Regions from separate parts of the Glutamicibacter sp. NPDC088483 genome, predicted to be linked through region 2. Evidence: predicted binding sites of a transcription regulator. Region 2 holds the regulator's gene; each other region holds the start of a gene.
What was found. The regulator LexA, encoded in region 2, represses DNA repair genes until DNA is damaged. The targets are predictions, from matches to a motif close to TCGAACANNTGTTCGA.
Positions count from the first base shown of each region.

Region 1: the regulator LexA is predicted to act here: its motif matches at 1,243-1,258, upstream of uvrA (excinuclease ABC subunit UvrA).
Region 3: the regulator LexA is predicted to act here: its motif matches at 1,906-1,921, upstream of ACIP6G_RS10260 (DUF222 domain-containing protein).

Region 1 covers NZ_JBIVMP010000001.1:131,680-134,957, forward strand. Annotated here, with positions in the region: gene uvrA (excinuclease ABC subunit UvrA) at 1-1,217, opposite strand, end outside; gene ACIP6G_RS00660 (GNAT family N-acetyltransferase) at 1,998-2,495, shown strand; gene ACIP6G_RS00665 (hypothetical protein) at 2,634-3,161, opposite strand.
Region 2 covers NZ_JBIVMP010000005.1:377,667-380,944, reverse strand. Annotated here, with positions in the region: gene ACIP6G_RS12935 (histidinol-phosphate transaminase) at 1-334, opposite strand, end outside; gene ACIP6G_RS12930 (LysM peptidoglycan-binding domain-containing protein) at 416-769, opposite strand; gene lexA (transcriptional repressor LexA) at 1,028-1,747, shown strand; gene ACIP6G_RS12920 (glycoside hydrolase family 76 protein) at 1,804-2,883, opposite strand; gene ACIP6G_RS12915 (ATP-dependent DNA helicase) at 2,989-3,278, opposite strand, start outside.
Region 3 covers NZ_JBIVMP010000004.1:251,784-255,061, reverse strand. Annotated here, with positions in the region: gene catA (catechol 1,2-dioxygenase) at 1-313, shown strand, start outside; gene ACIP6G_RS10275 (hypothetical protein) at 431-583, shown strand; gene ACIP6G_RS10270 (DUF1801 domain-containing protein) at 738-1,079, opposite strand; gene ACIP6G_RS10265 (hypothetical protein) at 1,333-1,833, shown strand; gene ACIP6G_RS10260 (DUF222 domain-containing protein) at 1,985-3,278, shown strand, end outside.

The DNA of each region.
Region 1 (3,278 bases), on a different contig from region 2:
TCGGTTTCCTGGTGCTTGCGGTGCACGTAGGAGATGACGCCCTCGAAGCCGGTGGAGTACTTGCGCTCGCGGCCGAAGCGGTTCTTGTACTGCACGACCACCTTGTGGTCCTTGCCGTTCAGGATCGCTTCGCGGGCAGCAGCCGGCAGGTCCTGCCATTGGGTGTCCATGGTGAAGCCCAGCTCATGGCCCAGGCCTTCGATCAGGCGGTTCCAGTATTCGGTGGTGGCCTTGCCCAATGACCATGGGGCGATCGCACCCTCGGCCAGGGTGACCTCGGTATCCGGGACGATCAGGTGCTCATCGACTTCCAGCTTGGTGCCGATGCCGGAACAGGCCGAGCAGGCACCGAACGGGTTATTGAAGGAGAAAGTACGCGGCTCGATCTCATCGATGGCCAGCGGATGCTCATTGGGGCAGGCCAGGTTCTCGGAGAACGCGCGCACGCGCTGGGGATCATCCTCGTCCAGGTCCACGAAGTCGGCCAGCACGCGTCCTTCGGCGATGCCCAGGGCCGTTTCGATGGAGTCAGTCAAGCGCTGGCGGGCATCTTCCTTGATGGCCAGGCGGTCGACGACCACCTCAATGGTGTGCTTGACCTGTTTGGCCAGCTTCGGCGGATCGTTCAGCTGGATGGTGGCGCCGTCAACGCGGGCACGGGCGAAGCCCTTGGAAGAGAGCTCCGCGAACAGGTCGACGAATTCGCCCTTGCGCGAGCGCACTACCGGGGCGAGGATCTGGAAGCGGGTTTTCTCCGGAAGCTCCATCAGCTGGTCGACGATCTGCTGCGGCGTCTGCTTGGAGATCGGTTCGTGGCAGATCGGGCAATGCGGACGGCCCACGCGGGCCCACAGCAGGCGCATGTAGTCGTACACTTCGGTAATCGTGCCCACGGTGGAACGCGGGTTGCGGCTGGTCGACTTCTGGTCGATGGACACCGCTGGCGACAGGCCCTCGATGAAATCCACATCGGGCTTGTCCACCTGGCCGAGGAACATGCGGGCGTAGGCAGAGAGAGATTCGACGTAGCGGCGCTGGCCTTCGGCAAAAATGGTGTCGAAGGCCAAGGAGGACTTGCCCGAACCGGAAAGGCCGGTAAAGACAATCATTGCGTCACGCGGGAGATCAATGTCCACGTTTTTCAGGTTGTGCTCGCGTGCACCCTTGACGACCAGGCGAGTCAGATCAGTTCTTTTACTCTGCGATGAAATAGCCACGAGGCCATACTAATCGAAAACTACTTCGAATACGTGTACGAATGGACGCAACTCACAGTTAATTCTCCAAACCCCTGATCCTGCGCACGGCGAGCGCAATGCGTGCTCGTCCATCCACCCGGAATGTCGACCGGTGAGCCGGCGTCCCCATGAATCCAGATCGGACCACGACGTCCCATTCGAGGTACCGGGCCCTTGGATTCCCGCTTGTGCCTGTCATGTGTGCGTCCCCTCCCCAAGTTCGCAGCTATCTCGTAGATGCCAATGAGCGGCGAGCGCATGCTCTGTGTTGCACGAGCGGGAAAACGGATAAAATTCGACGTTCGGTTCACGCCGCCAACCAGGGGCACCGCAACCGCTGATCCGCAATGCAACAACATAGCGAACCTGGCCAAATGTTCCGCGCAATGGCATCGTCCGCGGTGCATGCCATCCGACAGCAATTGTTTTCTGTGCAAGCATTCGACATCATGAGGCAGCGCCACACCGTTCCGTTTCGCGCCCCCCCTCACCGGTCACTACACGGACGGGGCATACGGAACAGCCGGTGTTCCTGTAAATCCATGAAACTTCTGCGATGCGAGTCAGCACGTGGCGCGATCCTATTTGTGACCGGCTTTCGGGACACTTTCGTCGAAAGCCAGCTGAGCCTACTCAACACGTCAAAAGTATTGGAAAATTTTCTGTAGACCACTGATTTTTTGGATGCTAGATTCAAGTCATGTTCCATTCATGAAGTTTTCTCTCAATTAGTTCAGAAGACCTACGAATGGATTTGCCATGCCCTCTGATGTTTTGCAAGCTGTTCTTCAGAACGCAGATTTCGCTCCCGCTGTTTCTTCGTACGCAGAAATTTGCCATGCAGAATCTTCATCCGCGACGGAGCTAGCTGATCCGTATTTCGCAGCGTACCCACCCGGAATTGCGGCCGGGACTCTTGAAGAAGCGCAATCCGAGATGGAAGAAACTTTTGCCAACGAGTTTGGTCAGTTCCTCGAAAATGCTTCTTTTGTCGCGTTGCGACAGGGAAGGCCGATTGGGGCGATCTTTGTTGTCGAGAAATCGATCTGGGATGAGGATCTATTCGGCCCATTCATCATCGATCTTTTCGTTGATCCCCTTCATCAAGGGCATGGCCTGGGCCACACCTTGATTGCCGCTGCCGTGTCTGCGTGCAAGAAGCATGGGGCGGACACCCTGAGTTTGCGGATCGGAGATGGAACTTCCGGTGCTGCACTAAATCTATATAAGCGACTTGGGTTCCGCGAATTGGCCTAACCGAACAACGCTGGTGTCATGCTTCGGATAAGTGAAGCATGACATCACCGCACGCCTCCCCTATAGTACTTTCCTCTACGTGCCGGTACGGGTTCCGGTTACTGACGTCGCGTTGGACGTTTCACTGTGTAACTGGCGCTATCGGGAAGCAGAATCTGTCGATGCAGACGGTGATGCAGGGTGCTCCGGAACCTCGGGATACAGCTTTGGCGGCAGGCCCACCGTGAATCCATCGTCGCGGACGACCGTGTCGCTGATGTCGATCGCGCGGGAAGCGTTATTGCTGCCGTCTGTCAATTGGACGGCCACACCAATTCCCATCTGTTCTCCAGTTACCACAGTGACGTTCTGTGGGGTGATGCCCCGTTCGGCCAGGATTTCCCGAGTCATGGCGACCATTGAATCGTCCAGAACTCCGCCTGGGAAAGGTGCGGTCACTCGGCATACACCGTCCCGATCGGCGGCGTAGGCGGCAGCCACTAGGTCCCTGCCGGCTTGCTCCAGAGAGCCAACCGGTTTACGTCCATCGCAGGTATCACCCGAATAATCCGGGACTACGGAGCATCCCGCCAAGAGGCCTGCGCACATCACCGCACTGACGATGCCCCAACCAGCTGACTGGTACTTATTCGGGAATCGCATGCTCCACCGTTCACGTTCGATCATGCAGACCATTATTGCCGAGGTGTCTCCAGTCACTGGGCAACCGCTCCGTGTCGCTAGGCGCGGATGACAACTAGTCCAGTGTGCTCCCGCTTCATTCTGCAAACATCTGGTCCTTGG
Region 2 (3,278 bases):
GGCCGGGGCCGCCAAAGGCTTGCAGGATTTGCTGCAGGATTTCATTGGAACCGTTAGCGGCCCAGATATTGTCCTTTGTGAGCGAGTGGCCGAGGTAATCGGCTAGGAGTTCGCGAAGCTCGGTGAACTCGCGGTCCGGATACCGGTTCAACGTTGCCGCCGCCTTGGCCACCTCTTGTGCAATGGCATCGACGACTGTCGGTGGCAACGGATGGGTGTTCTCGTTGACGTTCAGCTGGATGGGCACGTCAATTTGTGGTGCGCCATAAGGGGATAGCCCGCGGAGATTCTCACGCAAGGGCAGCTGACTCAAAAGTTCACTGCGGTCATTCACGCATCAAGTCTACGTGCGCAGCGCGCCTGCCGGTGAATCCGCTACGGCCACAGGTAACAAACTCGAAGCAAGCTGGGGAAGCTAGCCGGCAAGGACCGGAATCGAGAGGGTTTCGCCGACCTGGATTTCGCTGCCGGTCAGGGCATTGAGTTCGGCGATGTGGCCCACTGCCGAGGTCACGTCGTAACCGGTGGCGTAATCCCGGGCCAGGCTCCACAGCGTATCCCCTGGAATAACGGTGACATCAACGGTTCCGACTCCAACAGGAGTATCGGCTGCGGCATGCGCGTCAGAGGCAAACATGGAGATGAAGAAAGCTGCGGCGATGGTGAGTGCGAAAATGGGCATACCCACAAGCACGGCCCATCCGCGACGGTTGATGCGGATCTTCAGTGGTGCCTGGGTCTGATTTGAGTCAAGTGCGACGGTTGCCATGACTTTGTCTCCTCAAGAAATTCAAGTGATGCGAATTTGTATTCGAAAGCGTAGATTCGAAAACTTGTTCGAACCTCGTATATCTGTTCTAACAGAGGTTTGCGGAACTTGTCCAGAAGTTTTCGAACAAATCTTTGAAAGAAGCTCGCTTATCTACTAAGATTTCGAAGTAGACGAGCAATGAAAACATCTCACCATCTAGCGCCGACAGTTTGGACTTACGAACTTTCGAATGATTGCTAGGGAAGGCAAAATCTCATGTCAGCTTCACAACGCACTCCCCGATCGAATGCACGTTCGCTGACGATTCGCCAAAAGAAGATCCTGGAGACGATCCAGCGGTCAATCGGCAAGAACGGTTATCCACCATCGATGCGTGAGATTGGTGACGCAGTGGGGCTCAAGAGCCTTTCGAGCGTCACCCACCAGCTGAGCCAGCTGGAAAAGCTCGGCTATATCCGTCGAGATCCACGCCGTCCGCGCGCAATGGAAATCCTGCTGCCTCTGCAGCTGGCCGAAGACGCCGAGAAGGCCGAAGTTTCGAAGCCGGTCGAGCCAGATGCCAGCGAAGACGCCAAGATCATTGAATTGAGCACTTCCGCTGACACCACCATGGTTCCCCTGGTTGGCCGTATCGCTGCCGGCGGTCCGATCCTTGCCGAACAGTCCGTCGAAGATGTTTTCTCGTTGCCTCGTCAGCTCGTAGGCCACGGCGAACTGTTCATGCTCAAGGTTTCCGGCGATTCAATGGTTGACGCTGCGATTTGCGATGGCGACTGGGTAGTTGTCCGCCGCCAGCAGACGGCGGACAACGGCGACATCGTAGCTGCCCTGCTCGATGAAGAAGCCACGGTAAAGACTTTCCGGCAGCGTGACGGGCACACCTGGCTGCTTCCGCAGAACTCGCGCTACGAACCAATTTTGGGTGATGCCGCAACGATCATGGGACGCGTCGTCTCGGTGATGCGCTCGCTCTAGAATACGTACGGTCATTGCGCTGGTGCTTGGCACCAGCGCAATTCTCGTTTAACCCGCTATTGGCCGGCGTTCAACTCGAATTGAGCGGCCGCCGAGAAGATCATCCAGCGTTGGATTGCCGCCGAAAGCCGGCGTGGCTCCTGGTCAGCCAGATGGCGCGCCGTTGCCATGACCAGCCTCCTGGCCTGCTCCCGGCTCCGGGCTTCCAAGCGGACATCATTACCGGCGAGGGCCAGATATCGGCAGAGTATCCCCGCGAACAGGTTGCCGTCTCCCCCGCTGTTGAACGAGAGGACCCCGGCAGCAGTTGACAGCGATTTCGTGGTGGCATCGATCAGTACTTGAGCGTGAGCCAGATCAGCAGGCTCGCCAAGCTCAAGCAATGCCCCGAGCACCAGGCCCTGGTTATAGGTGTAGACCGCTGGTTCCACGGCGTGTCCCTGCGTGGTCAACCGAAGTCCGTCCAGATACAGTCCTCGCTCCACGCTGAACAGATTCTTTTCCAGCCACTGGAGAAGCTCTCGCGCGGTCTCTTTCTCCCCGGTACGGGCAAAGAACAGTGCCGCCGGCGCGTTGGCTGGCGTGTTCTTGAAATCCCGCTTTCTGGACCAGTACAGGCCGCCGTCCAGCACCCCATCCATGCCGGCATGGAGCTGCCGTCCCAGCGTCCGAACTGCCGCCTCGGCAGGACGGCTCCTGTGCCCCGTCACCAGCTGCGTGAACTTTGACAGGCGGCCGCTGGCCAGGGCAAGCCAAGCCATGTCGTCGAAGAAGTAGTTGGGCAAGATCCCGAAGTTTCGAATTCGAATGCCGCGCAATAGGCCGTTGGCCCGGGCAAGCGCTTCGCGCGCCCGGTGTTCGTTGCCTTCGTCCCAGTACGATCGGCCCTCATCGATGATGGCATCCAGATAGTGCGCCTGCCACCAATAGTTCCACTCCGCAAGCGGGTGCGCGAAACCATTGAGATTGCTGAGCATGCTTCCGTCGCGCAACCGATGCGCTTTGCTGTAGCTCTGTCCAATCCACGTTCCGGGCAACCCCATGAGGCGATGCCCGAACCGCTGGTGGGTGTCGATCGCGGCTTGGTGCGCCAATTCCTGCATGGACTCCATGGTGCCTTCCGATTCGAGCTTCATCAGTTCTTGTCACAGACCTTAGTGCATCTGGAAGCATCATGCTGGTACCGGTTAAAGAACACGAGCTGTCCCGAAGGACAGCTCAAGTTCATATTCTGGTTGCGGCTATTTCCCGCCCGGGTTCAATCGCTTGAGAACACCAGTAATGACCTTCTTATCGACAGTCGGCCACATCGGAGGCAGGGTAGCTTTCAAGAAGCTGCCATACCGCGCCGTGGCCATGCGCGAATCAAGGATCGCCACAACGCCCTTATCCCCGACCGAACGAATCAAGCGCCCAGCACCCTGGGCCAGGCGAATCGCCGCATGGGTGGCGGCAACCTGCATGAAGCCATTTCCGCCATGCTTGGCCACGTCCTCGGAACGGGCCTTGGAGATAGGATCATCCGGGCGCG
Region 3 (3,278 bases), on a different contig from region 2:
TGCTGACGAGGAAGGCAACTTCCAGATCAACACCATGCAGCCAGCCCCGTACCAGATCCCGACCGACGGCGCCTGCGGCCAGCTGATCGCCGCCGCCGGCTGGCACGCGTGGCGCCCAGCGCACCTGCACCTGAAGGTCTCCGCCGAGGGCCACGAGCTGCTCACCGCCCAGCTGTACTTCCCGGGCGATGCGCACAACGACGACGACATCGCCACCGCGGTGAAGCCGGAACTGATGCTCGACGTGCAGCCAGCAGCATCGGGCAACGGCAAGCAGGTCACCTACGACTTCGTGCTCGACCCTGTGAAGTAAGCCCCAGCGCGCCTCAACACGGCGGGGGTCCCGGCAGCATTGGCCGGACCCCCGCCGTTGCCGTACCCGGAACCTCGACGAACGGGCGAACACCCGCCAATCCAATGGGAGTGCAGCATGAATGCTTCAACACTGAACGATCCAGCCGGGAAGTTCCAGCCCCAATCCATCGCGCACCGAGCTGCCGATGCCAGTGAACCCCAGAACCACTGGGCCTGGACCGGATGGATGCCAGAAGAGGAGCACGGCATCTCGATGCTTGCCGCCTAGGGCTTCTGCCCTCAGCACTACCGACGCGAAGCCGAAGGTCCCGACAGCAATGGCGCTGACGGGACCTTCGGCGCACTTGAGGACTGACTCCAGGCAATGCGGCTGCCTGCAGCGGGCGCACTGTTCATCTGGCGGCCAGCTAGCTTGCTCGGGATCAGCCCGCGGCCTTCTTCACCAGTTCCCGGATCCTGTCTTCCGTTGCAGAATCCAGCGAGGTGATAGTCCATGCAACTGGATGCATGCGGGAGCCTTCCTCGTAGGCTGGATTCACGACTTCTCCAAAACCGAAAGCTACGAAGTCCTTGTCAGGCTTGATGTAGCAGACGTCTTTGCCATCCCGGACGTAAAACGGAAGTCCCCAGCGGACGATCGGCTCCAGCGATGGTGCGCTCTGCATGATTATGGCGTGAAGCCGTTCGGCAATCTCGCGATAGGGTGCTGGAGCTGTGCTGAGCTTGGCCAGAACTGCGGCGTCGCCTTTTTTGGTGAAGATCATCCCTAGTCTCCTTCTAACGGTTGGCGCTGCATTGCGGCGCTGGGTGGTATCGCTCGCGCGATCGCTTTGGGCTCCCGATCGGCACATAATGCACCTTACCGACTAAGGGCATCTGCTTCACGGATTCTTGCACTGGAATACAGACAGCTGGCATCAGGACAGCTTGATCGTGCAAGGACGTAGCACGGACGTCCAGCTCATACGCTTATTGGTTATCCCACCGAGTTGACTAGCGCACTGTTAGGCTACTGACATGCGTAAACTTCTAGCTATCTCCGGGTTCGCCATGATCGTGGCTTACGCGGCTTACGGCTCACTGCTCATGAACAATTGGGCCGTGACCGCAGCAAGTGGGCTTCCCCTCGATGAAACCATTTCCGAGATGGCCTCAATGGACCAGAATTACGACTCGCTTGGAGGGTGGGTCTTCGCAGCCATTGGATCCGCTCTCGCCATCTCCTGGCTCGTTCCGGTAGTTTCCGCCGGACGCAAGCTGCCCGCCTGGGCGGCTATCGGCGCATGGAGCCTGATCATTGCCTTAGGCGCACCGGCTTATTTCTTCGCTTCTTTCGCCAATATGAACTCGGTGGGCGACACCTTTGCCGATTGGAACGCCGATGCCGCCGCGGATCTAGACGCACCCCTGTACATGGCCAGCGTCCTCGCCTTTGCCATACTCGCAGCCATGGCAGCCCGTGGCATCCGAACTGCCTTCACCCGTCCGCCGCGCCCCCTGCATCCAACTAGCAACTAGCAACTAGCACGGCACCCATTACTGCCTTCCCTGGTCTAGCGATTTTCGCGCCGGAATCACGCTTAATCGCATTCGCATAAACTTTCTAGAACTTATCCACAATTGGTTTCGAACCAGAAGATACTGTCGATAATCTGCGCGAACGTTAACTATGACTATTCCCGCATATCTAGACGATCACGACGATGAACATCGCCTTCCACTGCGCCCGCCGGGCATCCGCATGGAGTCGCACAGAGCGTCAGCACTCGACGCCCATCGCGAGCACCAGTTGTTCTTCGGACCCATCAAGCAGGTTGCTGACGAACTATTCAATGCGGGCCCCGTGGATGGGCCCGGAGACGCATTGGAACGCCTGAAGAAACTCCAACGCCTGATGAGCAGCGTTGAAGCCGCTATCTGCGTTTTGCTGGCAGACGGAGTCGAGCAGGTCAGCGCGTCCTTCAATGACCTGATTGCCACCGAGCATGCCCACACCCCAGACGAAGAAGCCGAAGCCAGCAAGAGTGCCGAATACTATGGCATAGACCGTGGCAGCGAGCAGGTCATCAACTCCAATTTCGTAGCTGAGTCAGCTGTCGCATTGCGCGAATCCGTCCGTAAAGTCAGCAAACGGATGTTCCATGCCAAGGGCTTGCGCCACGCCTGCAAAGCCACCCTTGCCGCGCTCGCTGCAGGTGAGATTACCGTTAAGGCCGCCCACGACATCGTCAAATACTCGCAAGACCTTTCTCCGGAGCAGGTCGGCCGCATGGAGGAAAACTTGCTGCCTCTGGCAAGAACAGCCTGCGACGAAACCGTCTACCAGCGGGCCCGTCGCTTTCACGACCGGATGAATCCCAATTCGGCAGAGAACCGGCAGAAGAACGCATTCGCAGCCCGTAATCTCAAGGTGTGGAATGAGGAGAATGGCATGGCTACCTTGCAGCTGCATCACCGAGCTGATGTCATCCATTCGATTCGCAACTCGATAAAGCAGGCAGCCGCCCAGATCACTGATTCCAAGGATCTGCGCACGCAAACGCAGGTTGAAGCCGATGTGCTTGCGGACGTGTATCTGCATGGCTGGCCCGGAATGGAAGGCATGCCGCTGAAGCCACGGGTTGCCATCACGATCCCAGCCATTGAAATGCTCGTGAATCCCGCTCGCGCCCTCGCTGATTTGGAAGGTTACGGGCCGATCCCAATCGGCGTAGCGTTGGAAATCGCCGCGGATGCTCCGTCGTTCCAGCGCGTTCTGACCGACCCATGGACGGGAGCCGCAATTGATGTGGAGCCCAAGAAATATCGGCCTTCCCAGGGGTTGCGCGATTTGCTGCGTTACCGCGACCAGCATTGCGGTTTCCCTGGTTGCCGCCGCCTGCCCGATCGTTCGGAAATTGATCACATCGAAGCGTATGGACAGGGCGGCCACACTACCCGGCAGAACACCCATCTCTTGTGCA